3 regions of the Solibacillus sp. GQ1 genome follow, and region 2 is predicted to be linked to each of the others. Evidence: predicted binding sites of a transcription regulator. Region 2 holds the regulator's gene; each other region holds the start of a gene.

The links. The regulator CtsR, encoded in region 2, represses protease genes until heat stress. The targets are predictions, from matches to a motif close to ATGGTCAATAAAGGTCAAACA.
Positions count from the first base shown of each region.
Region 1: a site for CtsR is predicted at 4,767-4,787, ahead of clpP (ATP-dependent Clp endopeptidase proteolytic subunit ClpP). Genes of this name have one in related genera too.
Region 3: a site for CtsR is predicted at 5,635-5,655, ahead of AC6CH1_RS01430 (ATP-dependent Clp protease ATP-binding subunit). Genes of this name have one in related genera too.

Region 1 covers NZ_JCAXEX010000002.1:79,118-89,556, forward strand. Annotated here, with positions in the region: gene AC6CH1_RS12800 (8-oxo-dGTP diphosphatase) at 1-464, shown strand, start outside; gene rapZ (RNase adapter RapZ) at 479-1,360, shown strand; gene mgfK (gluconeogenesis morphogenetic factor MgfK) at 1,365-2,342, shown strand; gene whiA (DNA-binding protein WhiA) at 2,393-3,334, shown strand; gene AC6CH1_RS12820 (HPr family phosphocarrier protein) at 3,489-3,746, shown strand; gene clpP (ATP-dependent Clp endopeptidase proteolytic subunit ClpP) at 4,088-4,678, opposite strand; tRNA gene AC6CH1_RS12830 (tRNA-Arg) at 4,866-4,937, shown strand; gene AC6CH1_RS12835 (basic amino acid ABC transporter substrate-binding protein) at 5,683-6,462, shown strand; gene AC6CH1_RS12840 (amino acid ABC transporter permease) at 6,492-7,193, shown strand; gene AC6CH1_RS12845 (amino acid ABC transporter ATP-binding protein) at 7,194-7,916, shown strand; gene AC6CH1_RS12850 (basic amino acid ABC transporter substrate-binding protein) at 8,120-8,914, shown strand; gene AC6CH1_RS12855 (Parvovirus coat protein VP1-like protein) at 8,971-9,231, opposite strand; gene AC6CH1_RS12860 (Zn-dependent hydrolase) at 9,322-10,439, opposite strand, start outside.
Region 2 covers NZ_JCAXEX010000005.1:68,961-79,399, forward strand. Annotated here, with positions in the region: gene AC6CH1_RS16725 (ATP-dependent Clp protease ATP-binding subunit) at 1-752, opposite strand, end outside; gene mcsB (protein-arginine kinase McsB) at 749-1,846, opposite strand; gene AC6CH1_RS16735 (UvrB/UvrC motif-containing protein) at 1,843-2,385, opposite strand; gene AC6CH1_RS16740 (CtsR family transcriptional regulator) at 2,398-2,862, opposite strand; gene AC6CH1_RS16745 (DUF4870 domain-containing protein) at 3,064-3,369, opposite strand; gene AC6CH1_RS16750 (acyltransferase) at 3,490-3,720, opposite strand; gene AC6CH1_RS16755 (globin-coupled sensor protein) at 3,863-5,176, shown strand; gene AC6CH1_RS16760 (acyl-CoA thioesterase) at 5,234-5,722, opposite strand; gene AC6CH1_RS16765 (aldehyde dehydrogenase family protein) at 5,787-7,217, opposite strand; gene AC6CH1_RS16770 (DUF4003 family protein) at 7,249-8,223, opposite strand; gene AC6CH1_RS16775 (DUF779 domain-containing protein) at 8,340-8,696, opposite strand; gene adh (aldehyde dehydrogenase) at 8,714-10,240, opposite strand.
Region 3 covers NZ_JCAXEX010000001.1:322,755-333,193, reverse strand. Annotated here, with positions in the region: gene fabF (beta-ketoacyl-ACP synthase II) at 210-1,451, opposite strand; gene AC6CH1_RS01440 (beta-ketoacyl-ACP synthase III) at 1,586-2,521, opposite strand; gene AC6CH1_RS01435 (YjzD family protein) at 2,980-3,177, shown strand; gene AC6CH1_RS01430 (ATP-dependent Clp protease ATP-binding subunit) at 3,486-5,615, opposite strand; gene AC6CH1_RS01425 (metal-sulfur cluster assembly factor) at 5,789-6,097, opposite strand; gene AC6CH1_RS01420 (prolyl oligopeptidase family serine peptidase) at 6,159-6,923, opposite strand; gene AC6CH1_RS01415 (Cof-type HAD-IIB family hydrolase) at 7,026-7,832, shown strand; gene AC6CH1_RS01410 (alpha-amylase family glycosyl hydrolase) at 7,887-9,338, opposite strand; gene AC6CH1_RS01405 (YisL family protein) at 9,925-10,293, opposite strand.

The DNA of each region.
Region 1 (10,439 bases), on a different contig from region 2:
GTATTACAAATTTACTCGCTATTAAAGATGGTCAAGTATTATTGTTACAAAAGCCGAGAAGAGGCTGGTTTGTGGCACCAGGTGGGAAGATGGAGCCAGGAGAGTCCATCTATGACTCCGCTATACGCGAATTCCAGGAAGAGACAAATCTAACACCAAAAGACGTTCATTTAAAAGGCGTATATACAATGGTTATAAAAAATGGAGATACAGTCGTCGATGAGTGGATGCTGTACACATTTATTGCAAAAGATGTTGAAGGTACACCATTTGTCGAAACACGGGAAGGCATTTTGAGCTGGTATGAAATTGATCGTTTAAAGGATCTTCCGATGGCAGCAGGTGACCGTACGAATTTATTATTTGCAGCATTAAATCAAGGTACTCAATATGGTACATTTGAATATACAGAGGATTTTGAGCTGATTAGCGAAAAAATTCAAAACTCGACGGAACAAAACTAGAGGAGATGAAATAAGTGGCTAGTTCGAGCTATACACATGAGTTAGTTATTATTACAGGAATGTCAGGGGCGGGCAAAACGGTAGCCGTTCAAAGTTTTGAGGATTTAGGTTATTACTGTGTAGATAATTTACCTCCGGAGCTTTTAACTACTTTTTTAGCGCTAATGAAGGGTTCCGAAAAAAAGATTTCACGTATGGCTGTTGTCATGGATTTACGTGGGAGAGAATTTTTTGGCTCATTGATCGAATCGCTCGACGCACTACTGGACGAAGAAGATATTTTACTCCGTATTTTATTTTTAGAATCCGATGATGCCACATTAGTTCGCCGCTATAAAGAGTCACGCCGATCACATCCGCTTGCACCTCAGGGATTACCGCTGGAAGGGATTCAATTGGAGCGCGAATTGCTCTCTGAAGTAAAAGGGCGCGCCAAATCAATCGTCAATACTTCCAAGTTAAAGCCACGCGAATTACGTGAACGTATCGCCCAGGAATTCAGCAATATGAGCAGTCCTACGTTTTCACTAAACATTATGTCATTTGGATTTAAGCATGGGCTGCCGATTGATGCCGATTTAGTATTCGATGTCCGCTTTTTAAAAAATCCTTACTATGTGGAAGAATTGCGGCATAAAACAGGGCTGCAAACAGAAGTATCCTCTTACGTACTGGCAACGGAAGAAACACAACAGTTAATTGCCAAACTGACTGACTTGTTCACTTTCATGATTCCCCATTACCGTAATGAAGGCAAATCACAGCTTGTCATCGCTTTCGGCTGTACGGGCGGGCAACATCGCTCCGTTACACTTGCTGAATACTTCGGGAAGCTATTGGCAAAAAATGATCAAGTCATCGTTACACATAGAGATATCAATCATAGGAAGGATTGATGAAATGAAAAAAAAGAGAACAAGAATCGTCGTAATTGGCGGAGGGACAGGCCTTTCTACAATTTTGCGCGGTTTAAAGCAACATCCTTTTGATATAACGGCCATCGTTACGGTTGCAGATGACGGTGGCTCTTCTGGGCGTTTGCGGGATGACTATGATATCCCGCCGCCAGGAGATGTGCGAAATGTAATTGCCGCACTTTCAGACGTAGAGCCGTTAGTGGAGCAAATGTTTCAATATCGCTTTTCCCAATCAAACGATTTAGACGGTCATTCGCTCGGAAATTTAATGTTGACGGCTTTAACGGAAATTACAGGTGATTTTAACCATGCGATTGCTGAAATGAGCAAAGTACTGAATGTGCACGGAAAGGTCATTCCAGCAGCGAATAAAAAGGTTACATTACATGCCGAATTAGCGGATGGGTCAGACATTATAGGCGAGTCGAAAATTCCATCAGGCCATGCACCGATTAAACGGGTATACTTGGAGCCTAGTAATCTCAAACCTTTACCTGCTGCAGTTCATGCGATTGAACGGGCAGATTTTATTTTGATTGGACCTGGTAGCCTTTATACGAGCATCATTCCGAATTTATTAGTTAAAGGAATCGGGCAGGCAGTTATTCGTGCGAAATGTGAAAAAATTTACATTGCGAATTTAATGACACAGCAAGGTGAAACGAGAAACTTTACTGCTTCAAAACATATTGAAGCAATCCATGAGCATGTCGGAGAAGCATTTATTCAATCGGTACTGATCAATGAAAAGGAGCTGCCTCCTTCGATTTATGAAAACTATCTTGAAGAAAATGCCGAACCTGTAAAGTTTGATATTGAAAGACTGCAAGAAATGGGCATCAATATTATTCCTAAAGAGATTGCGCTTATTGAAAATGGAACAGTACGTCATGATGCGGTTAATCTCGCTGAATGGCTTTGTGAATATACATTACAGAAAAAACAAACGATGCAAGAATAGTAGTATTGAAGAAACACTACATAGGTTGCTAGGAAAGGGGGAGCGAATCCATGTCATTTGCATCTGAAACAAAGAAAGAACTGACGCAAGTAGAAGCTGGGGATAGTAGTTTAAAGGCTGAAGTCTCTGCCCTTATACGGATGAACGGTTCGTTGAGCTTTGCGAATCGTCAAATAAGCTTGGACGTACAAACAGAAAATGCGGCTATCGCACGTCGGCTTTATACAATTGTAAAGAAGCTTTATCCATATAATGTTGAGTTGCTTGTTCGAAAAAAGATGCGTCTTAAGAAGAACAATGTGTATATATGCCGTGTTCGGGAAGGCGCACGGGAAATTCTTGCGGATTTAGAAATTGTCTCAAATTCATTTGAGTTTAATCATACAATCGCCAAATCAATCATACCGAAAGAAAGTGAACGCCGTGCTTATTTACGTGGTGCCTTTTTGGCGGGAGGCTCGGTGAACAATCCGGAAACCTCTTCCTACCATTTGGAGATTTATTCTTTATATAAGGAGCACGGGGAAGCGTTGGCAGAGCTCATGAACCGATACGATTTAAATGCGAAAACGATCGAACGTAAAAAAGGCTTTGTGACGTACTTGAAAGAAGCCGAAAAGATTTCGGATTTTATGAATTTAGTCGGTGCTGTACAGGCAATGCTAAAGTTTGAGGATGTACGGATAATTAGAGATATGCGTAACAGTGTGAATCGTATCGTAAACTGTGAAACAGCCAACTTAAACAAAACAATAGGCGCGGCGTTGCGGCAAGTGGAAAATATCCGCTATATTGATAATGCGGTAGGCCTTGATCAGCTGCCGGAAAAGTTGCGTGAAATAGCACGTCTTCGTGTGGAATATCAGGACGTGACGTTAAAAGAGCTCGGTGAAATGGTTTCAACTGGCGTTGTCAGTAAATCAGGCGTCAATCATCGTCTGCGCAAAATCGATGAAATCGCGGATGCGCTCCGTCGTGGAGAGAGTATTTAAATTCACATAAAGGTACGGAGCAAGTCGTCGAGGCGTTAAAAGAAAAAATTGGTAACGATTTCATAAAAGATGTTTCCAATTGTTGTTCTTTTCGGACAATTTCGTTAAGATAAACTTAGAAGCGATGAACGGTTGTGAAAGGGAGTATTTCAACATGATTGAAAAACAAGTAGAAGTAAAGTTAAAATCGGGCTTACAAGCAAGACAGGCCGCTTTGTTCGTCCAAGAGGCGAATCGTTATAAAGCAGATGTCTATTTAGAAAAAGGTACGAAAAAAGTGAATGCAAAGTCGATCATGGGCATTATGAGCCTAGCTGTTGCAAAAGGCACAGTTGTCACATTATGGGCAGACGGCCATGACGAAGAAAAAGCAATCGACGCACTACAACTTCTAATTGAAAAAGCGGATTAAGACAAAAGGTTAAAGCGCCCGTTCAACTCCACGTGGGCAAAGCGCCACATCCTTGTGGCATGCCCCCGATGACTCACATCGTATGAGTCCAAGCCTAGGAGGGCCCGACGCAAAAGTAAACGATCCACCACTTTTGCATGAGGGACCTAATGGTGCAAGGAGTTGGTGCTTTATCCTGGACGTGGACAATCATATTATTTAAGCGTTAAACAAAATGCGATAACGAATTTTATTTACAAGACAAAAGCACAGCTGTTCAGTATACATGAATGGGGCTGTGCTTATTTTTTTGGAATACAAAAAAGCATACAAGACGAATCTTGTATGCTTGAATGAATCGATTATTTTAATTGGTTACGCTCGTAAATTTTATCGATAAGACCGTACTCTAATGCTTGCTGTGCAGACATGAAGTTATCACGATCTGTGTCGCGCGCTAACGTTTCATAATCTTGGCCACTGTTTTCAGCCATGATACGGTTTAATTTTTCACGTAAGTGTAAAATACGTTTTGCAGCGATTTCGATTTCAGTTGCTTGACCTTGTGCTCCACCAAGTGGTTGGTGAATCATTACTTCTGCGTTTGGTAATGCAACACGTTTGCCTTTTGCACCAGCAGAAAGCAGGAATGCACCCATTGAAGCAGCCATACCGATACAGATAGTTGATACATCAGGTTTGATGAAGTTCATCGTATCGTAGATTGCCATACCTGAAGTGATAGAGCCGCCTGGTGAGTTAATGTATAGGTAGATATCTTTATCTGGATCTTCAGCTTCTAAAAATAATAGCTGTGCTACGATTGAGTTCGCAACATTATCGTCAATCCCACTACCTAATAAAATGATGCGGTCTTTAAGTAAACGTGAATAAATGTCATATGCACGTTCGCCGCGGTTTGTTTGTTCAATAACTGTAGGAATTAAGTTCATTGAAAAATCCTCCCTTTGTTAAAGCTTATATTCGATAACTTTTGCTGAAAATGACAAATATTTCAGCTGTAAACCTATCATACACGTATTAGTCAGTTATGGTCAAATATAAACTCTGATTTTTACAGTTGAAAATTAGGGGTTCCATCTGTATAATGAAAAAAGTTGCTTATATACTTATTTATATGTCCTCGTGGTGTAATGGATAACACTTCAGATTCCGGTTCTGAGGCTGGGGGTTCGATTCCCTCCGAGGGCGCTTTCTTTTATAAAGATTATTACTGATCAGCATGAAGTAAAAATAATCTTTCTCTTCCATTTTTCTACAGTTTAATTTTGACGCTACACTATAAGTTTCCGAAACGCATCTAATTTAAACGCTCTTCACCTAAAAAATAAAATTTCTTTTTAAAAAAGCACATTTCCTACTTGAAATATAGGTAGAAAATTAGTACATTAGTAAATGTTGTGTTTTTACAAAACTAGTTAGATAGACCATACCATCATGTCCTTTAGGGGGCACCATTTTACTGTTTTAATATACGTTTCAATATCAATTGCAAAAAATCATCTGAGGTTTTTTTGCAATAGAGAATGAAGTTTTATTAGGATAAAAAGAATCACTGTACCGGTTCTTTTTATCCTTCATTCGTTCTCTACCTAAAAATAATAATTCAAGACTGCATAAGAGGGAGTTCCTCTTGTGCAGTCTTTTTTATTTTAGTTAAAAATTACCTATCCAATTAACATATATTATAGATAACAGGGAATATATGTAATGGTATGAGAGTCCTTTTGAAGAGGGGAATACAATAATGAAATAGTAATAGAGTGAATAAATATTAAATTATATGCAAATATACCGTTAATTTTGTTATAATAATTCATTATACTGCAATAATAATCATTTTTTTAAAAATTAAATGTTGTATATTAATTGCGGAATTAATATAATTGAACATGTTATTAACAAAAAAACTACTACATCCAGGAGGATATTCATAATGAGTACTAGAAAACTATTTAAATGGGCAGCACCTTTAGCGGCAGCTTCAATGATTTTAACAGCGTGTGGAGCGGACGAATCTACATCTACAGGAGATAAAGAATATAAGAAAATCGTTGCAGGTACGGAAGCTACATATGCACCATTTGAATACTTAGATGATAAAGGAAATGTTGTCGGCTTAGATTCAGAGATTTTAGCAGCGATTGGCGAAGAGATGGGCATTGAAACAGAAGTGAAAAATGTAGGCTGGGACTCAATGATGAGCCAAGTAACAACTGGTGAAGTGGATATGGGCGCAGCGGCTATTACAATTACAGATGAGCGTAAAGAATCATATGACTTTACAGATCCTTACTATGAAGCGACTTTACTGATCGTGACAAAAGAAGGTTCGACAGTGGCATCGTTGGAAGATATTAAAGACAAAAAAATCGCGGTGCAAATTAATACGACAGGTCATATCGCAGCACAGGAACTGCAAGGTGTTGCCAGCTCGAAGATTTTAGCTTATGAAAACTTCTCTGTTGCTTTAACAGAAGTGCTGACAGGTGCAGCTGATGCCGCAATCGGTGATAATGCAGTAATTTTAGATTACCTTGAAAACAATCCTGATTCAGGCTTAAGAGCGGTAGAGGATACTTCATTTGAGAAAGACTACTTCGGCTTTATGGTGAAAAAGGGCAATAAAGAGCTATTGGACATTTTAAATGAAGGTCTTCAAAAAATTAAAGACAATGGCAAGTTAGCTGAAATTACAGGTACGGAAATCGAATAAGCTACATTTAATTTATTGGAGGGTTTCAGATGGATTTTTTTGATTTTTTCCGTTGGGATATAATCTGGAACTACCGTGAACTATATGCAAAAGGACTTTGGGCGACTATTGTTTTAACAGCATGTGGTTATATTGGTGGTATCATATTCGGTCTAGTTTTAGGATTAGGCCAAGTTTCAACAAAAAAGTGGATTTACTGGCCGGCTAAAATATATGTCGACGTATTCCGTGGTACGCCAATGCTCGTACAATTATTATTAATTCACTTAGCTGTTATTCCAACGATTTTTGGAACTTCACAAGGTTGGTGGGTATCGGGTATTGTCGGACTGATTTTAAACAGTGCCGCATACAATGCAGAAATTTTCCGTGCAGGTATCCAGTCGATCGACAAAGGTCAAATGGAAGCTGCCAGATCTTTAGGGTTAACACAGGGCCAGGCGATGCGCAAAGTTATTTTACCGCAGGCGTTTCGTCGTATGATCCCGCCTTTAGGGAATGAATTTATTGCATTATTAAAAGACTCTTCACTTGTAACGGTAATTGCCGGAGCCGAAATTTTATATGTAAGTAAAGTTGTAGCCGGAACGTATCAGCGTTTCTGGGAGCCGTACTTATTCGCAGCGTTCCTATACCTTGTATTAACGTATGCTGTAACGAAGCTCATTGCATTTATCGAAAAACGAGTTGATATTAATTACAACCCACGTAAGAAAAAGGAGCGCGCGTAAATGATTAAAGTAGAAAACTTACACAAGCATTTTGGCAAGCTCGAAGTGTTAAAGGGGATTGATTATGAAGTACATGAAAAAGAGGTAGTTTGTGTCATCGGGCCATCTGGTTCTGGGAAATCAACGTTTCTTCGCTGCATGAATTTGCTGGAGGAAGTAACGGACGGTGCAATCTATATTGAAGGTACTAAAATTAATGATCCGAAAACAAATATTAACGAAATCCGTACAGAAGTAGGAATGGTGTTCCAGCAGTTCAACTTATTCCCGCATATGTCGGTCATCGATAATATTACGATGGCTCCAATGCAAATTCGCCAACTGAACAAAGCCGATGCCGAAACACTGGCACTGGAGCTATTGGATAAGGTCGGTTTGCGTGAAAAGGCCTATAACTACCCGCAGCAGTTATCAGGCGGTCAGCAGCAGCGTGTAGCGATTGCCCGCGCATTGGCAATGAAGCCGAAAGTGATGCTGTTTGATGAACCAACGTCAGCCCTTGACCCGGAAATGGTAAAAGAGGTTTTGGAAGTAATGAAAAACCTTGCAAAAGAAGGGATGACAATGGTTGTCGTAACACATGAAATGGGCTTCGCACGTGAAGTAGGCGACCGTGTACTGTTTATGGATGGCGGCTACATCGTAGAACAAGGCCACCCGGATGAAGTATTCGGCAACCCGCAAAACGAACGTACAAAAGCCTTTTTAGGAAAAGTACTATAAGAGCGGAGAAACTATCTTCTATTATGATGAGTAGTAGAAGGTAGTTTTTTATATTTAATAGAAGGCACTGTTGGTTGGAGTATAGGCGATGAGGCTCCTTGGAGGTATCTTTATAACCTAAACTATTAGAAGATTCAGAATTACATATTGTGTGGGTCTACTAAAAAATGTATAATCTTAACCAAAATAGAGGGGGTTTTATAATGTTCAAAACGAAGAAGTTTTTAATAACGATGCTGTTAATGGCATTAACAATCATTTTAGCAGCATGCGGTACATCAGACGATGAAACATCAGGAAGCGCAACATCCGGAGAAGGTGGCGGGAAAAAGCTGTTAGTCGGAACAGAAGCAACATTTGCCCCATTTGAATCGATGAACGATAAAGGTGAAATTGTCGGAATCGATGTTGATATTATGAAAGCAATCGGTGAAGAAATCGGTTCTGAAATCGAATTCCGAAATGTAGGTTGGGAGCCGGTATTCCAGCAAATTACGAATGGAGAACTGGATTTAGGTGCATCAGGCATTACCATTACAGATGAGCGTAAAGAAACGTATGACTTCACAGATCCATATTATGAAGCGTCATTAATGATTGTTGTGAAAGAGGATTCTACAATTGAAACATTGGATGAGTTAAAAGATCAAAAAATCTCTGTTCAAATTAATACGACAGGTCATATTGCAGCACAAAACCTGCAAGGAAAATCAAGTTCAAAAATTTTAGCGTATGAAAACCAGCCAGTGGCATTCCAGGAAGTAATCAATGGTGCAACAGCAGCAGCGTTTGGCGATAATGCCGTTGTAATCGAATACTTAAAGAACAATCCGGATTCAGGATTAAAAGCAATTGAATCAGATCAGTTCGAAAAAGAGTATTACGGTTTTATGGTGAAAAAGGGTAACACGGAGTTACTAAACCGTTTAAATGAAGGGTTAGCAAAAATTAAAGAAAACGGTAAATTAGAAGAAATTACTGGTCAGAAAATCGATTAATAGAAAACACAGGCATGAACCCTTTTGAAAAGGAATTCATGCCTGTGTTTTTAGGTTTATATTAGAAAGTTCTTTAACCGAATCGCTCGGGAAAATAAATTTGCGTCCCTCCCCATTTTTGTAGAGGGGTTTTTGTATTGATTTAAACATTGCTGGAAAATTGCGTCACAATATCTTTTATCGTATCCGTATGCATAACAAGCATCATGGTTCAGACAGCAATTATCTACTGCATTCGTTGGTGCACCAGGTCCAGTACATCCCGGTCCACAGTAACGATAACCAGGGAAGCAGAACCCCGTTGCAGGACGTCTCATCATCCCACCTCCTTTTAGTAGGGGTACCATATAGTATGTTCACCTAATAAGAAGAGGAGGGCAATTCTATTGATTTCATCATAAAAACCTTTACTTTACACTAGCAGACTTTACGGGTGAAACCGAAGATTCGGCTACTTTCAATACTGCATTAACAAGGACATCCGCACCTTTTGAACATTCCTCGTAGGAAGTATATTCATCTTCACGGTGACTGTAGCCTTTTGCACTTGAGACGAAAATCATCGTAGAAGGAATGTAACCGGCGATAAATTGAGCATCGTGGCCGGCACCGCTGAACATATGATGGCGTGAAAGCCCGAGTTCATCTGTACTTGCTGCTACAGCATGAACAACTTCCGGTGCGAAATACACCGTATCCCGGCTCCATAGCTTTTTGTAGCTCAGCTCGCAATTTTCGATTTCTTTCGGAAGGTCAAAAATAATTTGCTCCACTTGCTGAATGACTGCCGGGTCTTGGTGTCGGGATTCCAACGAGAAAGTTACGCTGCTCGGGATGACCGTATGAATATTCGGGTAGGCATTGATGCGTCCGATTGTATAAACAAGATCTTCAGGAAGCTGTTTTAATTTATTTTGTAGGATGGAAATGATTTGCATTGCGGCAAACATACTGTCTTTACGCATGGAAATAGGGGTAGTGCCCGCATGGTTCGATTCGCCGGTTAATGTAATGTCATAGCATACCATGCCAAGAACGCCTTCCACGACACCGATCTCTTTTTTATAATGTTCCAGCACGGGACCTTGTTCAATATGAAGCTCCAAATAGGCATGAGCCTCTGTCAGACGGTTTGCGACATCGCCTTCATAGCCACTTTCTTTCAAGGCTTGTTCAAATGTTACCCCTTTACGATCCGTCGAAGCGAGCATCTTTTCCTTTTCGAATTTTCCTGAAAGTACACCTGAAGCCATTAATGACGGTTCAAAACGTGCACCTTCTTCATTTGTGAAGTTTACGATCGTGATAGGGTGATTCAGTTCGAGTTTTTCATCAATAATCGTTTGGACAGCTTCCAGTGCAGTTAAAACACCTAGCACTCCATCGAAGCGTCCGCCTTTAATGACTGAATCCAAGTGTGAGCCGATGACAATCGGTAAATTATCGGAGTTGGAAGGAAGTGTTGCATACATTGTGCCCATATCATCAACCGTTACGATCATACCTAGCTGTTCGCAAATTTCCT
Region 2 (10,439 bases):
GCAACAACTGTACCCATATCAAGCGTCATTACACGTTTATCGCGCAGTGTTTCCGGAACTTCATTATTGATAATTTGCTGTGCCAATCCTTCTGCAATAGCTGTTTTACCGACACCTGGTTCCCCGATTAATACCGGATTGTTTTTTGTACGGCGTGACAGTACTTCTACAACACGTGTAATTTCTTTTGAGCGGCCGATAACCGGGTCAAGTGAACCTTCACGCGCTACCGCTGTTAAATCGCGGGCTAAACTATCAAGTGTTGGTGTATTTACTGTTTGCGTCATGCTGGAGTTACCGCTATTGTTAGAATCATTATTGCCTAATAACAGTAAAACTTGCTGGCGTGCTTTATTGATGCTTACACCTGTATTCGCCAATACGCGGGCAGCAACCCCTTCACCTTCACGAATTAAAGCTAATAAAATATGCTCTGTTCCGACATATGCATGCCCTAATTTACGTGATTCATCCAATGAAAGTTCGATTACCTTTTTAGCACGTGGTGTGTAATGTACGATTGGACCTACATCTTCAGTACCTTTTCCAACGAGTTCCTCAATGCCAGTTTCAATCATTTGAGGGCTAATATTAATTGCTTCTAAAGCTTTAGCGGCAATTCCGCCACCTTCACGAATTAAGCCAAGTAAAATATGTTCAGTTCCGATTTCTTTATGCTTAAGACGAATTGCCTCTTCCTGAGCAAGTTGTAATACCTTCTGAGCACGTTGTGTGAATCGATTAAACATCATAGAAAATCCTCTCCTTTTTCCCCATTGTTTGTAGCTTCATCTTGCTCGTTTAACTTTTCTTGCAACAGCTTCGCACGATACATATCGCGTTCTGCCGGTTGTAACGTAGTACCAATATATTGCTGAATGAGTCCAGGTTGCATAATAAGCATGCACTCATTTAGTTTACGCTGTGAAATTGCTTCTAATAATCCTAAACTTACCCCAAGACGCACATTTGATAAACAGCTAGCCGCTTCTTCACTCGTTAAAATTTTTGCGTACTTCAATGTACCAAGTGAACGGCTTAAGCGGTCTTCCAACACCGAGGGAGCACGCATCAATAAATTTTTACGTGCAAGCTCTTCCTTTTTGATTACTTGCTCCACAACTTCCTGCAGCTCCTGTAAAATCGTTTCTTCTGATTTACCTAATGTGATCTGGTTTGATATTTGATAAATATTCCCTAAATTTTCACTGCCTTCCCCATATATACCCCTCACAACCATTCCTAATCTTGTCATCATCTGAATTAATGGATTCATCTGTTTCATCATTGTGAGTGCTGGTAAATGGAGCATGACAGAAGCTCGAAGTCCTGTTCCGACATTTGTTGGGCAACTTGTCAAATAACCATAGCGGTCTTCATATGCATACGCGATTGACTTACTTAAGTAGCGGTCAATATTACGAGCCTTATCAAATGCTTCTTTTAAATTCATCCCTTGCGTAAGACTCTGTATGCGAATATGATCCTCTTCATTTACTAATATGCTAATGGATTCATCTTTTGTTAAAAAAAATGATCCAATTTTTTTTCTTCTTGCCAAATTCGGGCTGATCAAATGCTTCTCCACTAAAATTTGGCGTTGTAAAACCGGCATATCTTTTATTTGGAAATAGGAAAACTGATACGGATTATCATATGAAGACAATAATGACTGCATCATTTTTTCTTCGATTAATTGGGCTTCCTGTTCTGTAAAACTAATCGGAAATCGAGTATTGGCAATATTACGAGCAAGCCGAATGCGTGTGCTAATGACGATATCTGAATCGCTTTCGTGCTGCATCCAGCTGGGACTGGCATTCGTTAAAAAATGCTCGATGTTCATGCGTTCCCCTCACCTTCCTGTCTTATTTTACTTTCCAATTCCCTTACTTCATCACGTATGGAAGCTGCATCTTCAAATCGCTCTTCCGCAATTGCTTGCTGCAGTGATGTTCGGAGCTCTTGGATTTGTTGTTCTACCTTTTCCTTTGAAGGTCCTTCTTCCATATACCCTACATGCTGAGTACCTGCCTGAAGACGTTCAAGCAGCTGTGGTAATTGCTCGCTAAATGTTTCGTAACATTGACCGCATCCGAATTTGCCTTGCTTTAAAAACTGTCGGTACGTAAACCCGCAGGAAGGACAGGATTTTGGGCTGTTTGTATTAGTTGTCGTGCTTTCTTTCTTTGCATTCACAGGTACAAAATTGAACCAATTTGAAATAAGCTGCTGAAGAGATGCAGGCTCTTCATTTACGTCAAATTGAAATGGATGAAATTGAGTGGCACATACTTCACAGTAGTGACGCTCTACTTTTTGACCATTGTGAACTTGAGTAACGGTAACATTGGCGTGACGCTGTTTACAATGCTCACATATCATAATAATCCACCTCTACTTTTCAAAAGAAATCGTTTGTAGCATTGCGTGCATAATGCGTGCTCTTAGTTGATCACGCAGCGGCAAAGCTACCTGTAATGTGACACGATCTAAAGCGGCCTTCATAATGCTTGCTTCTCGTTCTGTAATGATATCCTCATCCAATAAACGGAAAATAATACGCTCAGCATTAGTCTGGGCAATGGCGTTACCTATTTGTGTTTCCATTTCGTCAAGTAAATTTTTCTTCGAGTGGATTGTTACACGCAAAATCCGAATATAACCGCCACCACCCCGCTTACTCTCTACATAGTAGCCATGCTCGGTCGTGAAACGCGTATTGATAACGTAATTGATTTGAGAAGGGGCACAGGCAAATTGCTTTGCCAATTCATTTCGTTTTATTTCAATAAGTCCCTGTCCCTCTAATTCAATAACTTCCTTCAAATACCCTTCAATTATGTCAGATATATTCCTCATGCTGTCTCTCACCTCTCATCAACTGACTTTGACTATCTTTGACTTAAATATACAATATTTATTTTTTGAAATGCAACTAATCACTCTTGTTTTAGGTTTCCCTATTTTTACATTAATAAATCCCTTTTTATGTAAAAAAGCGATAAGGTGTTTTTAAACAAACCTTACCGCTTTTATGAACTTTGCCAGAATGAGGGTAAATTATACCCAGCGTCCGACAATTGGATAATTCCAGTGCTGATCCGATAATGCTTTTACAATACCGATGACCGGGGCAATCCAGAAGATGAGTAAAAATACTAATAGGAATGGTAAACCTATTAACAATACAGAAAGGACTCCTGCTATCGCTATTAAAATTCCGAATACGACCTGGAATAGTAATGCTTGGATTGCTGTACGCTTCACTTCATCTTCAGAACTTATTAAGAAAAACAGAATCGGTACAAGGAACGGTGCAAAGAATGCACTGGCATGAATGATGATTTTCGACCATTTAGATTCCATTTGTTATCAACCTCACTTTAGTTTATTAGCTTATTTACGGATAATATTCATAAAAGTTTCATAGAGAGGACAAAAAATCCCGAATTTTTATTTCGAGATTCTTGTGATGTCTAAATTTAATCAATATGGGCCTCTATCTTTCGGGTTGTCCCCTTCTTGAGGAAATAAAAAGTAGGAAATAACCGCGGTTAAGATGGTTGCTCCAATAACTATTAAAATCCGATCGCGGTCACCTACTTCTGCATAATTGTTTACGAGCATAATATACGATGCGATTGCCACCCCAAGCGACAATGGTAAAACAAATTTCAAACGCCCTTTATGAAACTTCATCATTACAACGCCTTTCATTATTTACTGCATCCATTTTAATAGTTATATACCTCAAATACAAATTAATGTAAATTTTTAATCTTTATAGAAATATTAATGATTTAATCCGATATAAACAGTAAAATAGTATTATTTAATAATACATGAATCGAGGAAGAACATGGGTATTCTGTTTTCAAGAGCAACAAAAGTTTCAAACAAGCCTTATTTTGATATTGCAAATTATGCACAGCAAGTAAATCTGGATGTATCAAACTATCCTAACTTACATAAACAGCTTCAATTGCTAAAATTGACGAAAGAGGATTTAGCCGTAATTAAACAGCTAGAACCTTTTGCTCAACAAGTTGTTCCAGTTATGGTGGAAAAGTTTTATGGTGCAATCAGCTTAAGTTCGGAGCTTGTAGATATTATAGGAAGTTCAGCTCGAATGGAGCGTCTTAAAGGTACACTAACAAGGCATTTAGAAGCAATGTTCAACTGTAATATCGATTCACGTTATATTGAAGAACGACAAACGATTGCGCATGTCCATGTCAAAATCGGCCTGCAATCAAAGTGGTATATTGCATCATTTCAATCGCTAATGACAACGTTTATCGACTTTATCAGTAAAATTGAAATGCCGAATGAAGAGATGGCTAAAGCAATTAATGCTTTTTCAAAACTAATCAACTTCGAGCAGCAGCTTGTGATTGAAGCATATGAAAAAGAAGAGCAGCGCATTCGTACTGAAAGTTTGGAAATGAAATACCGAATCGTAGAGCGAATTCAACATACTGCACAAGAGTTAACGCATATTAGTGATCAGACAAATGCCTCATTACAGGAAATTGCGAGTCAATCTGAAGAAATTGCTTCCAACACAAAACAAGGATTAAATTTAGTCGCGGAAACCGAAAATAAATCAACGACAGGTACTACATATTTAGTTAACCAGACAGCAATTATGACAAACATTTTAGACCGTGTGGACATACTTGAGTCATCAATGGTTAAACTGCGTCAATCATCTAAAAAAATTGCTGAAATTGTAGGATTAGTAACAGGGATTGCCGATCAGACAAACTTGCTTGCATTAAATGCATCTATTGAAGCAGCACGTGCAGGTGAACATGGGAAAGGATTTGCCGTTGTAGCTGATGAAGTCCGAAAGCTTGCTGAGGAAACTAAAAATGCGGTACAAAACGTTTCTCATTTAATTAAAGAAACAGAACTTAGCATTTCACAAATGTCCGATTCTGTTTCAAGTGTTGATGAGCAGGTAAAAATGAGCGTGGATACACAAAAAAGCTTGGCAGATTCTTTTACATCCATAACGGAAGCAGTACATGGAATTAAAACGCAATATGAAAACACGAATGAGGACATTCATGCCATTTCTTCTGTTATTACCGGTTTGACACATACAACAAATGATGTCATGACATCATCCGATTCACTGCTCCACATTGTTCAGGAACTGCATGATTAATTTCGCTTAAATACTAAAGGGATATCAAATGGCATTTTGCATTTGATATCCCTTTTTTTATGCACGGCGCTTTTTTGATAATGCTCGCTTTTGTTTTCGATGTTCCTGACGAATTGGGCCTGTTTCAAATAAATGACGTTCGAAATCCGTCTCCGGTTCAACACCCGGTACTTCTTTCGGCTTGCCGTTTTCGTCAATCGCTACCATCGTTACGAATGATTCCGTCGTCAGTTTCTTTGCACCTGTTTTAATATTTCTTGATACAACTCGTACATATACTTCCATCGAAGTACGACCTGTTCCAGATACAACAGCTTCCAACTCAATCATATCGCCTGCATAGGCAGAGGAAACGAAGTCTACTGAGTCAAAAGAAGCAGTAACGACTTCACCTTGACAATGTTTCATTGCTGCAATCGCAGCAATTTCATCAATATATGCTAACACTTTCCCTCCAAATATCGACTGATGATGATTTGTATCAGGAGGCAGTACTAATCGTGTTTGGATAGATTTTGAAAAGCTCATTGGCAGAGTATTTTTCATAATCTTCCTCCTTTCTAGACTACACTCCATGTTACTATTCGGAAGATGGAAGTGCTAGTACAAACTATTCATAATTCAACTTCATCGTAATAAATTTTAAATCGGTCATTTCTTCCACTGCATACTTAATGCCTTCTTTACCGTAGCCGCTCATTTTGACGCCCCCATACGGCATATTGTCTACACGGAATGTCGGAATATCGTTAATGATTACCGCGCCTGCTTCAATCTCTTCAGCGGCTTTCATCGCATCTGTTAATACATTTGTGTAAATACCCGCATTTAACGCAAGCTCCGATTCATTTACAAAAGCAATTGCTTCGTCCAGCGTATCATATGGCACAATGGATACAATCGGTGCAAAAGTCTCTTGGCAAACAATTTTCATATCGGGCTTCACATTCGTCATGACAGTTGGGGAGCAAGTACGCTCTGTAAATTCAGCTCCCGTTGCAACCGTTGCACCTTGCTGTTTCGCCTCTTCAATCCAGTTTTTTATACGGCTAACTTCATCCGGATGAATCATTGCACTCACATCCGTTTTTTCATCATGCGGATCCCCTACAATCAATTTCTTAGTCTCTTCAACAAATAATTTTGTAAATGCGTCATAAATTGAAGTATGAACATAAATACGTTGCAATGAAATACATACTTGTCCGGCAAATCCAAAAGCGCCGCCAACACCACGCTTCATAATTTTTTCAAGCGGTGTTGAAGGTTCTACAATGAGTGCCGCATTTGAACCAAGCTCTAATGTAATTTTTCGCAAGCCGATTTTTTCTTTAATTTTTAGGCCTACCGCACCACTACCTGTAAATGTCACTTTTTTTACAAGTGGATGTGTGACAAGTGTTTCGCTCAATTCCCCACCACTGCCAGTTACAATTTGTAATGCGCCATCCGGTAAACCTGCTTCTTTGAAAATTTCAGCCATTACAAGTGCACTTAACGGGGTTTGGGATGCAGGCTTTAATACAACTGTATTCCCTACAGCAAAGGCTGGACCTAATTTATGGGCTACGAGATTAAATGGAAAATTAAACGGTGTAATCGCAGAAACTACGCCTAATGGAACTCGTTTTGTATAACCGATACGGTCTTTTACACCTGGTGCTGCATCCATCGGAATCGTTTCGCCTGTACTTTGTTTTGCCGCTTCTGCTGCAAATTGATAAGTCGCAATCGTACGGTCTATTTCGGCAATACCTGCTGATATCGGTTTTGCCGCTTCATCCGCCAATATTTTTGCAAGTTCTTGTTTACGTTCCCGCATGATCGTCACAACTTTGTATAAAATTTCCGCACGTTCATACGCAGTCGTTTTTTTGAATGACTGGAATGTTTGATGTGCGCCTTCAATTGCACGCTCCACGTCCGCTGCTGTCGCTTTTGCTACATTTGCAAGGACTTCTCCCGTATAAGGTGCTGTTAACTCAGTCGTTTCATTCGTACTTTCCCATTGGCCATTAATCCATAATTTTGTCTGTTTCATTTAATTCACTCCTCACTATTGTTTACCCAAACTAAAAAAATATATCGAGAATATCGAATGCTAATAAAAATGGAATATCACCTATATAATCGCTCATCGCAAGAGCCTGCATAAATAATAAACTATCGTTGAAATCGGATAACATATCATTTTCGATGAAACTTTTCAGCACATACTGGGCAGCGGTCATTAAAGCATACGCCTGCATATCCATAAACATCGGAAGCTTGACGAGTGACCGTTCCATTTCTACAATTTCACCGACAACTTCTGATGTAGCTCCCGCTAAAGCTAGCAAAGCTAGATATGGATAAAACCTTTTCTTCACTTTCACGCCATTATTGATAAATGACTGCTTCATCGCAACTACATAATCAACCAATACAGGCTGAAATTCCTCATCATACAATGGCAATAGCTGTGTCATTGCCTGTAGGGCATCTCCATTTTTAAACCCTTTACCGTGTAAAGCATCATAGTATTTCCGCATTGTTTCAGCGAGTTTAACCGGGTCACTTTGCTTCTTCATCAGTAAAACTGCATATGGGATATCATCTTTACCCGTCAGGAAGAAATGATACCTTTTCATTTCATCATGTAAGATTTTTGCTTTTTTTGCATGTGCTTCATCCATTAAAAATAGGGCTGCAATTCGTTGATAGCCACTGCTTTTAAACCCTGCATTCAATAGCGCCTTTTCATTTAATCTTACTCGCTGAAGCTCCTGTTCAGGCTGCGGATGCAATACGAAATGGGCTAACATTTTATACGTTAAAACCGATTTATTCGACGGCGTAGAGAAAAACTCGAGGAAGGATTGCTTGGACTTTTGACTATGTATATCTTTTACTTTTTTCTCAAATAAAGGGCCATTAAATGTTTCACGTGAAAATGTAAATTGGACAGCTAACGGTATTCGGGCATTGCTTTGAACATCCGCTCCGAAAAATAGCTCCATCCGCTCATTATTGTTTTTAAGTAATTGTATAAAGGCTGTTTGATCCATCAGTTCACACTCCTACTTATAATTATACGCCTAAATTTTTGAAGTGAAAAAATTTTGCCTTTCCCCATAACAAAAAGAGAATGCTGTTTGTCGAACCAGCATTCCCTTTTTCAACGTTATACTTGAAGCTCATCAAGCTCTTCTTTTGTGAAGGCCCTTGATCTAGATAAAAAGCGCTTCCCTTCGACGCCTTCCAACGAAAACATTCCACCACGTCCATCGACGACATCAATAATAATCTGTGTATGCTTCCAATAATCATATTGGTTTTTGTGCATATAAAACGGACTTCCGCCAATATGACCAAGCAATATATCCTGGTTGCCGATAATTAAATCGCCATCAGGATAACACATTGGGGACGAACCATCACAGCAGCCTCCGGATTGATGGAACATAACCGGTCCGTGGCGTTCTTTCAACTTCTCGATTAATTGCAGTGCTGCATCGGTTGCTATAACACGTTCAACCAAATTTTGCACCCCCTCTCTTAGAAGAAGCCTAAGCGGTTTTCATCATAGCTTACTAAAAGGTTTTTCGTTTGTTGATAGTGGCTTAACATCATTTTATGGTTTTCGCGTCCTACACCACTCATCTTGTAGCCGCCAAACGCCGCATGTGCCGGATATGCATGGTAGCAGTTCGTCCATACACGTCCTGCCTGAATGCCGCGGCCGAAGCGGTAAGCGGTATTCATATCACGTGTCCAAACACCTGATCCCAATCCGTATAATGTATCATTTGCGATTTCCAAAGCTTCTTCTTTCGTTTTAAATGTTGTTACAGCAACAACCGGACCGAAGATTTCCTCTTGGAAAATACGCATTTTATTATGACCTTTAAATACAGTCGGTTTAATATAGTAGCCTTCTGCATAGTCGCCGCCTAAATCATTTTTCTCGCCGCCGATTAAGCATTCCGCGCCCTCTTCTTTACCGATTTGTAAATAAGATTGGATTTTCTCCATTTGTTCTGATGATGCTTGAGCACCCATCATTGTATCTGTATCTAAAGGGTTACCTGTTTTAATTGCTTCTACACGCTTTAATACGCGCTCCATAAATTTCTCGTAAATCGACTCCTGAATAAGTGCACGAGAAGGACATGTACATACTTCGCCTTGGTTTAAAGCAAATAATACGAAGCCTTCCACTGCTTTATCCAAGAATGCATCGTCTGCATCCATAATATCTTCAAAGAAAATGTTCGGTGATTTACCGCCCAATTCAAGAGTAACCGGAATTAGATTTTGTGATGCATATTGCATAATAAGGCGACCTGTCGTCGTCTCACCGGTAAACGCAATTTTACCAATGCGCGGATTTGAAGCTAACGGCTTTCCTGCTTCTAAACCGAAGCCATTCACAACATTCAGCACACCTGGCGGGAGTAAATCTTCAATTAGCTCAACAAGCACTAAAATGGATGCTGGTGTTTGCTCAGCCGGCTTTAATACGACACAGTTTCCTGCAGCTAAAGCAGGTGCCAATTTCCAGACAGCCATCAATAACGGGAAGTTCCATGGAATAATTTGCCCAACTACACCGATCGGCTCATGGAAGTGATATGCCACTGTATTTTCATCAATCTGACTAAGAGACCCTTCCTGTGCGCGTAAAGCACCCGCAAAGTAGCGGAAGTGATCAATGCCCAAAGGTAAATCTGCATTCAATGTTTCACGTACTGCCTTACCGTTATCCCATGTTTCTGCAACGGCCAGCATTTCTAAATTTTGTTCCATACGATCTGCAATTTTAAGTAAAATATTCGAGCGCTCAGTTGCTGATGTCTTACCCCAGGCATCCTTTGCTGCATGTGCTGCATCTAAAGCAAGCTCGATATCTTCTTCCGTAGAACGCGCCACTTGGGTAAATACTTTACCAGTTACAGGGGTAATATTGTCGAAGTACTCCCCTTTTACTGGCGGTGTCCATTTACCACCGATAAAGTTGTCGTAACGCTCCTTGAAATTTACTAATGCGCCATCCGTGTTTGGATTTTGATACACTGCTGCCATTGAAATCTCTCCCCTTTGCACAAATTATGGTGACCATACCTTCTCGTTAAAAGGAGTGCTGAAATTCATGCTGTAAAGCTCACTCTTCTGTGAGAGGTATCTTCATCTATTATATTGTCAGAAAAGTGGAATCATTTCAAATATTAAACTACAATTTTCTGATTATTTTATTATTCTCTACTCTGTTATACTGAAAATG
Region 3 (10,439 bases), on a different contig from region 2:
TGCTCCGTGTACAATGTACATTAATACAGCATGCCATGAATAACCGAGCGTGCGGTAATTCAAGTATAAAATCATATTACTGATCGACATGACACTGAGCCCATAAAAAAATAAAAAAAGTACGAAACGTGTCAAAACACCATCCTTCGTACAACTATACGAAAAACGAACGTGCGATAGAAGAAGCACGTTCGTTTTTTGTCATTTTATTAATCTGTAAATTTTTTAAATAATAAACAAGCATTATGTCCGCCGAAACCGAGTGAATTGCTTAACGCATATTCAACTTCCGCTTTTCGTGCGGCATTTGGTACATAATCCAAATCACATTCCGGATCCGGCTCGTGTAAATTCATTGTCGGCGGCAAAATACCTTCCTTCAACGCAAGTACCGTAAAGATTGCCTCAATACCGCCTGCTGCACCTAATAAATGGCCTGTCATACTTTTCGTTGAGCTCATCGCTAATTTATAGGCATGGTCACCAAAAACAGTCTTAACTGCCTGTGTTTCAAATAAGTCATTATATGGTGTACTCGTACCGTGTGCGTTAATGTAACCAACTTGGTCAGGCGATACTTGTGCATCATCGATTGCCATTTGCATCGCACGTGCTGCACCTTCACCGTTTGGAGCCGGTGCTGTAATATGATGGGCATCCCCAGTTGAACCATATCCAACAACTTCACCGTAAATTTTCGCACCGCGCGCTTTTGCATGTTCATACTCTTCCAAAATTAAAATCCCTGCGCCTTCACCAATAACGAAGCCGTCACGGTTTTTATCGAATGGACGTGATGCAGTTGCCGTGTCCGGATTTAACGATAACGCTGTGTTTGCAACGAAGCCGGCAACCGCCATTGTTACGATTGGTGCCTCTGCCCCGCCTGTAATCATGACATCCGCATCTCCACGTTCGATTACTTTGAACGCATCCCCAATCGAGTTTGTTCCTGATGCACAAGCCGTTACAGAACAAGAGTTTACTCCTTTTGCCCCTAGATAAATCGATACTTGTCCAGATGCCATATCCGGAATCATCATCGGTACGAAGAATGGACTTACACGGCGAACACCGCGCTCCTGGAATGTTAGAAACTGCTGTTCATGTGTTTCCATTCCGCCGATTCCAGAACCGATCCAAACACCTACGCGCGGTGCCATTTCTTCGGTAATCGTCAAGTTGGCATCTTTTGCAGCCATCATTGAAGCAGCGACCGCATAATGTGTAAAGCGGTCCATTTTACGTGCTTCTTTCTTTTCAATATATTCTTCTATATTAAAATCTCTTACTTCAGCGGCTACAGAGACTGGAAATTTGCTCACATCTACACGTGTTAATGGTCCAATACCAGACTTGCCTGCAATTACATTTTCCCATGCTTGCTCTGCACTGTTTCCTACTGGCGATACTGCACCGATTCCTGTAACAACAACTCTTCTTTTCTCCATTATTTAACACCCTTTTCTAAGTTAAATTCTTTTCCCTATTTAAAGGTTGATTTCATTTCGGGTCTTTGGCCAATACGATGTCGGTGACGATTTTAGTATTCGTTCCATCCTCCCCAACATTCCAATCAACGTGCTTATTTACCCCACTTTAATGCAAGTGCTCCCCATGTAAGGCCACCGCCGAAACCTACTAAAACAACGATATCATCATCTTTGATTTTTCCTGATTCCAAATCTTCAACGATTGAAATACCGATTGAAGCGGCTGATGTATTGCCGTATTTTTGGATTGTTTTCGACATTTTTTCCTCTGGTAAGTCAAGACGCTCTCTCGCGGCTTCCATAATGCGGATGTTCGCTTGATGCGGTACCAAATAATCGACATCTTCCTTCGTCAGGCCTGCCTTTTCGATTACATTTACTGCTGATTCGCCCATTTGACGAACTGCAAATTTAAATACTTCACGACCATTCATCGCAATATGGTTTTTAGGATTTAAATAAAGATGCTTTCCGCCTGTTCCGTCAGCTCCAAGTTCGAACGCAAGAATTCCGCGGCCTTCCGAAACTTTGCCGAGAACAGCCGCACTTGCACCATCGCCAAATAGGACAGCTGTGTTGCGGTCATCCCAATCCACAATTTTCGACAGTTTTTCAACACCTACTACTAATACATATTCATAATTATTGCTCTCAATAAATTGTTTTGCAATAGCCGTTCCATAAATAAATCCTGAGCATGCAGCGGACACATCCATTGCGCCACATCCCGATATTCCAAGTCGTTCTTGAATTTGACACGCTACACTCGGGAAATTCTGATCCTGTGTAACCGTCGCAACAACGATTAGACCAATTTGATCTGGTGTTATACCTGCATTTTCAATAGCTTGCACTGCTGCTTTATATGCTAAATCCGATGTTTCTTCATTCTCAGCGATAAAACGGTTTTCAATACCTGTCCGAGAACGAATCCACTCATCTGATGTATCTAAAACTTTTTCAAAATCCTTATTTGCTATAGCTTTTTCCGGAACATATTTCCCCATCCCTATAATACCGGCATTCATATAATAGCCCCCTTGTTTTCTCATAAATCAAAAAATATAACTAATTATTAGTAGTTGGTACTAATTATAGAACATAATTATTTTTAACACAATTAAAATTTCCGGAAAAAGAGGGATTGGGGATTTATTCTTGTTTTTTCTTTCAATTAAAATGGCTATACTAATTGATAAAACATCTGGATGAAAATTGAATAACGGACAGCAGTATTCGTTCATTTCTTACGTTTAAACTTTTAAAGAGCGAATGTAAAAAACGTTCCATTATTAGACAAACAACTTCGAGCTAATCTTCTCTTTTTCCGTGTTAATTCCTACTTGAAAAAGCAATAAAAACAAGCATTTATGACAACTTGAAGAATAATTTGATTCGCCCTTTTAATTTGATGAATGCTTGTGGTATGATATTGAAGATGTAATTTCACAATAACGTTATAAATAAGTTCAATGAGGTGAATTTGATGCAATATATCATTACGTTCTTTTGGTCATTCTTATTAGTTTCAATGCTAAACTATGTAGTAAGTTCTGTATTAAGTGTAGATTTTAACTTCATGAATGGCGTAATCGTATCATTAGTATTCAGCGTATTAGTTATTATTATCGCTGCAATCATTCCAAACGAATCAACTCCAGAAGCAGAAGCAGAGCATCATTAATAGATAACAAGGGGCTGTCCGGTAAAACTACTGGACAGCCCCTTGTTATTTACACCCACTTTTGTGGGGGGCGCTGACTTTATTAGATAAATTCAATACATATTAGAACTTTTATACTTGATATTAGAAAAGTCGCCACGTTTATTTGAACAGTAGCACCTCTTATTAGCACAAGTGACATTTATATTAGAATTTCCGGCTTTTATTAAAACTTTTTCATTTATATTAGAACTTTAACCATCCTTATTAGAACATTTCAAACCACCAAAAAAAGCTTGTACGTATTCACGCACAAGCTGTCTTCAAACTTAATTTAATTTTATTACTAACTCTCCGTTTTCCAATGCAATCGATAAACTTCCACCTGCTGTGACTTCCCCTTTTAACAGTTCACGGGCAACAATCGTCTCCAAATGGCGTTGGACAAAGCGTTTGAGCGGACGTGCACCAAATTGCGGGTCAATCCCGTGCTTCACAATCCAGTCCACAACTTCCCCATCAACAGACAGCGTAATTTCCTGTTCTGCGACCCGATCTTGAAGCTGCTTTACATATTTCCAGGCAATCTTATGGAAGTGCTCATTCGATAATGCATGGAACATAATAATATCGTCCATCCGGTTTAACAGCTCCGGCTTAAAGTGCTGGCGTAATGCTGCTTGAACAAGCTGTTCCGCTTCTTCTGATGCTTCCAGTAAAAACTGTGAGCCGATATTCGATGTCAAGATGATAACGGTATTCGTAAAATTGACAATCCGTCCTTGGCTATCGGTAATGCGGCCATCATCAAGTACTTGCAGTAAAATATTCGCGACATCCGGATGCGCCTTTTCGATTTCATCCAGCAGTACTACAGCATACGGATTGCGGCGTACCGCTTCTGTCAGCTGACCACCTTCTTCGTAGCCAATATAGCCTGGAGGAGCTCCGACAAGTCTGGATACAGAATGCTTCTCCATATACTCGCTCATATCAATACGGATGAAATGGTCTTCCGAATCGAAAAGTTGTGCGGCCAATGCTTTGGCCAATTCCGTTTTTCCGACACCGGTTGGCCCAAGGAACAGGAAGCTTCCAATCGGCTTATTCGGGTCTTTAATACCGGAACGCGCACGCCAAACTGCTTCCGTTACATAAGTTACCGCATCGTCCTGACCGACTACCCTTTCATGCAATGTATCTTTTAAACGGAGCAGTTTATCGCGTTCACCTTCAACAAGCTTCGTTACCGGAATCCCTGTCCAGCGTGAAATAATTTTAGCGATTTCTTCTTCAGTCACTTCTTCACGCAGCATCCGGTTACCTTCCGACTGTTTCAACTGCAGTTCCAGTTCGGCGATTTCCTTTTCAAGCTGTGGTATTTTACTGTACTGAAGCTCACTTGCCCGTGCTAAATTACTGCCTGAAATAAATAAATCGTCGCGCTCGGCTTCCATTTTTTTCAGTTCATCTTTTTTATCGCGTACAATCTGTAAACCGTTTTTCTCGAGTTCCCACTGTTCCTTCATTGACTTTATTGAAACTTCCAATGTATCAATTTCATCTGTAATTATTTCAAGACGTTTTTTACTTGCATCATCTTTTTCTTTTTTCAGTGCCTGCTGCTCAATTTTCAGCTGTGTGAGGCGGCGCATTAACTGATCCAGTTCCTGTGGCATTGAATCGATTTCTATGCGGATCATCGCACATGCCTCATCGACAAGATCAATTGCTTTATCCGGTAAAAAGCGGTCTGTAATATAACGGTTCGCCAGTTGGGCCGCTGCAATAATCGCGCGGTCATGAATGCGGACACCACGGTGATGTTCTTCAAAACGGTCTTTTATTCCACGTAAAATGGAAACCGTATCTTCAATAGAAGGTTCTCTCACCATTACTTGCTGGAAGCGGCGTTCCAATGCAGGATCTTTCTCGATATACATACGGTATTCATCCAATGTTGTTGCTCCAATACAATGCAGTTCACCACGTGCAAGCATTGGTTTCAGCATATTTCCTGCATCCATTGCTCCGTCCGCTTTGCCTGCACCGACAATTGTATGGATCTCATCGATGAATAAAATAATACGTCCATCTGATTCTTTCACTTGCTTTAATACCGATTTCAGCCGCTCTTCAAACTGCCCGCGATACGATGCACCGGCAATTAGTGCACTCATATCCAATTCATAAAGCTCCGCATCTTTTAATCCTTCCGGAACATCCTGTCTTACGATACGCTGTGCCAGCCCTTCGACAATCGCTGTTTTACCAACACCTGGCTCACCGATGAGGACCGGATTGTTTTTTGTTTTACGTGACAGAATACGAATGACGTTCCGGATTTCCTCATCTCGTCCAATAACCGGATCCATCTTACCGTTTTTTACTTGTTCAATTAAGTTTCGTCCAAATTGCTCTAATGGAGGACGATTATCTTGTGTTTGGTTAAATTGCATAAAGTGCACCCTTTCATTTAGTTTGACCTTTTTTGATTAATTTAATTATAAGTCAAAGTTGGTCAAACAACAAATAATTAAGCTCTGTTTCCTTCGCAAAGATCCTAATAAAAAACGATCACTTTGCCTATACGCAAAATGACCGAATTTCAATTCATTTATTCACTTATTAATTAACGAATGCCTAATGCCATTTTTGCATAGCGGGACATATTGTCTTTAGACCATGCCGGTTGCCATACGATATCTACTTTTACTTCTTTTACTTCCGGTAATTCGCTAAGTGCAGTTGTTACTTGGTCAACGATAACTGGAGCAAGCGGACAGCCCATTGATGTTAATGTCATCGTAACGATTGCTAAGCCCTCATCTGTTAAATCTACTTCATATACTAAGCCTAAGTTGACGATATCAATGCCTAACTCAGGGTCAATTACGTTTTCCAATGCACCTAACATACTTTCTTTCATATCGTGATCAATTGCCATTTTAAATTTCCCCTTTCGCCATGGTGTTAATGTTAATCATAGCAGAACGCATGATTTATGCCAAACAATGCGCCATAAATTGCGTGACTTGCAAAATTCCGTTTCTCGATACCGCATGCCCAGCTTTTCGTTCTGCCAAATAAGTAATATGTTCCGCTTTTTTTTCTTTTTCCAGTTGTTCAACATAATCTCGGCTCATATGATAAGGAACGACCGTATCGCGCTCACCATGCCAGAAAATAATCGGTTTGTTTGCCCATAATTCCTCATGCTGCTCCATATCAAATTTTTGCAGCATTTGAAGCAAGCCTGTTTGCTGTTCTTCAGACAACGGAAATGTTACGCCTTTTTGCTTTAGATCCTCTACTTGATGGAGGGCCAGTTTCGTATAGCTTGTTGTACCCATACAAATACCTGCCGTTTCAATCCATGGATAGATCGCTAAACAGCCTGAAGTGACGATTCCGCCCATTGAAGTTCCGGCAATCCCAACCTTGTTTCCTGCCAAGTTTTTCAGCTTCAATTCTCCATAAATAGTATGTACTTCTTCCACTGACTTTAATACAATTTTCCAGAAGTTAAAGTTCATCTGGTCTTCCGTCAATTGATTCGAGCGCTCACCATGCATTAACGCATCCGGTAGTATAACGCGTACACCCTGTTGCACAAACTGATAAGCGTAATGTAAATTATGTTCCTTTGCGCTTAAAAAACCATGAAGAAAAATAACGACCGGTGTTTGCTCATCCATCGTTTCATCATATACATGCAGTAATGGAATGGACTTCCATTGTTCTTTGTCAACTATCAAATTTCTCACCTCTTTGTTTACATTAGCAAAAATTGGTCAATGTTTCAAAACTTTGACGAATGCTATTTTTGCACGTTACAATTATACCCAGGCTAAAGGAGGCTTACTCTTATGAACGAACATTTAATTGTATTAGATTTAGACGGCACTTTATTGACGGACGAGAAAAAAATTTCTGCGCTGACAAAGGAAACTTTGTTAAAAGCAAAAGAAGCAGGTCATCAGGTGATGATCGCGACAGGACGTCCGTATCGTGCGAGTCAGCTTTATTACCAGGAGCTGAGTTTAACAACTCCGATTGTCAATTTCAACGGAGCCCTCATCCACCACCCTAAAAATCCGATGTGGAAAACGATTCATACAACAGTCAATTTAAGTGTAGTCCATGATGTTGTAGAATCTGTTCATAAATATGAATACGACAACTTAATCGCCGAAGTAATGGATGACGTGTATCTCCATCGTGAAGATGAAGGTGTGCTTCAGTTGCTGCATATGGGCAACCCGAATATTCTAACAGGCGATCTGAAAAATACATTAAAAGAAGACCCGACAAGTTTGCTTATTCAAGCCGATGATGTAAATACACCGATTATCCGCAAACATTTGCAGGATGTTCACGCTGAACTGATCGAGCACCGACGTTGGGGAGCTCCATTCCCGATTATTGAAATTGTCCATAAAGGGTTAAGTAAAGCAGTAGGCATCGACTATATTGCAAAAGAAATGGGCATTCCCCGTGAACGCATCATTGCATTTGGCGATGAGGACAACGACTTGGAAATGATTGAATACGCAGGCGTTGGCGTTGCGATGAGTAACGGTATCGACGACTTGAAAACAATCGCCAATGAAATTACGCTATCGAACAACGAAGACGGCATAGGGAAATTTTTGCAGGACCGATTAAAACTATAATAAAATATAAACAGCCTGGAAAAGCATGTTGTCTGCTTCTCCAGGCTGTTTTATTTAGTGCGCTGAATTCTCGGCACGGCGTTTTTTTCCGCGCTTCATAATCACAACCATAAATGCTGTGTATAAAACAACGACCAATCCAAGTGCCACAATATAAGAGGTGTTAATGCCACGTGCTTCAATTACTTGGTACACTTCGACCATTTCACGGTCTAAAATAATCGCATAGTTGCCGTCCTTATTTTCACGGATGATTTCACTGTTGAACATTCCGCGAACTTCTTTTCCTTCACCCAGCTCAGCCACAGGAATATGCACTCGTTTTGTTTTACTACTATTATTAATGACAACGATCCATGTTTCTTCATCGGATTTGCGTTCAAATACAACATAGCCGTCTTTATTTTCTAGCCATTTAAATTCTCCGTTTCGCAAAGTATCGGAATCATTTCTTAATGACTGGAGCTTCCCGACATAATCGGCTAATTCCGAGTCTGTTTTAAAATTGTAGTACTGGTGTGCTTCAACACCCGCTTCCCCATTCATCGCAATTTCAGATCCATATTGTACGATTGGCACACCTGGAAGTAAAAGCGTGCTCGCAATGGAAATTTTACTGCGTGTCGGTGGATACATACCTTCCTCTGTTGCCGCCAATGTGAAGCGGTTCGACCAGATAGTATCGGTCATCGATAATACCGGAGTCCCTGAAAGCATTTCCTCGATATGAGGCTCCAGTACTGTCGTATTTAAATCAACATTTTTAAATGCATTCGTAAAGTTGGCCGCAGTATCACTGTAAAATTTCGCGTCAAAATCTGCATCACTTTCTGCATTCGCAATAACATAGGCACCTGCTGCTTTTAACTGTTCAATAAAGCGATTTAAAAAAGCAGTATCGGCTTGTTCAATATTCGTCAGTCGAACCCCGTCTAGTTTATATGTATTTACAAATTGTACAGCACTGTTGATGAGCTCATTCTGTACTTCTTCATTCGTTAAGTCCCACTGTATTTTCCCATCATTTTCAGATGCCACAAATCCTTGTTTTTCAGCAAGTTCATGGTTTGGACTAACATTGGAAATCGGGAAATCAACCATCATTTTGATTTCACGTTTTTGATACGCCTCGACCATGTTTTTAAATTCCTCTGCTGTTCCAAAACGGTGGTCGAACATTGTATAGCTCGTAGGCATCGACCCATCATATTTTTCAGTCTCAAATACAGAGCCAATTGACAGTATCGTATAGCCCATATTTGCAACATAATCGATTTTCTTCAGCAATCCATTGAAATCCCCGCCAGCAAACATCGTCGGGTCTTGCGCATTTACTGTATCATCATCATTTTTACCGGTACCATTAAAGAAACGGTCCACTAAAACATCATATATACTTTCATCTGCAATTGTACGCTCTTCCGCATTTGCAACAGCAGCAACTGACAATGAAGTCGAAAGCAGCACACCCGCAGCTAATGTACGAAACCATTTATTAAATCCCATTCATTTCCCTCTCTTTCATATACAGTCCATCGTCATTTTACCAAAAAAGGTATAAATGTAGCTAGCTTAAATAGTTATTTATAGGAAATTCAACAAATACGTGTCAGAAATGTGTATAGAGTGTTTAATATGGTTAGGTATTGACGGCGCGTTGTGTTTTATTAGAAGGTTTCAGGTGGAATCTGGAACGTTGAGGGGGATGAAGTAGAACAACCTGAATCTAATGTGGAACAATTTACTCTAAAAGTAGAACGAATCTTGGCGAATGTAGAAACTGCTGGGATATTAGAACCTTGTAGGTGAAATGTAGAACGTTGAGTCAGGAAAGTAGAACACTGACGACCTAATATAGAACGTCTCTCCTCAAAAGTTGAACGTATGCATCTGAATGTAGAACACCCGGAGATATTAGAACTTTCAGGTTGTAATGTGGAAAGAGGAAACCAAAAAGTAGAACACCTCTCCCCTAATGTAGAACAAAACACTATAAAAGTAGAACGAATCCCCTTAAAAGTAGAATCCTCCCTTCTCCATACAAAAAAGCGTGTAAAAAGCCACCTCCACTTTTTACACGCTTCAATCTTTATTAGAAGTTTACACCGATACCCATGCTTAAGCCTAAGTATAATGTGATTAATAGAACGATACCGAATAGTACCCAGAACATATTGACAGATTTGCCTTTGCTTTTGCGTACTAATACCATTTCCATAAAGCCGATTACTAAAATACCAAATAACACTTTCATATCATAGTTCATGCCGCTTTCAGTAATCTTATCGCGCCATTCCAGGAATAAAGACAACCCTGTTACGATTACTAAAATATACATTACACGTAAGATCATGTGTACTGCTTTCATCTTTTTGCCGGATAATGCAGCGATAAAGAATAATATTAATGCTATTACCCAAGTCGTGATGTGCATATGCGTCGTACTAGTTAAGAAATCCACGAATTTTCCACCTCTTCTATTTATTCTCTACAGGCAATATCCTACCATGTAAAGCCCTATAAATTCAATTGAATCTGCCAAGTGTTCTATGAGTTGTCATAAAAAAACGAAACTTTTCCGCAAAAAAGCAGTAGATTTTCCTTCCA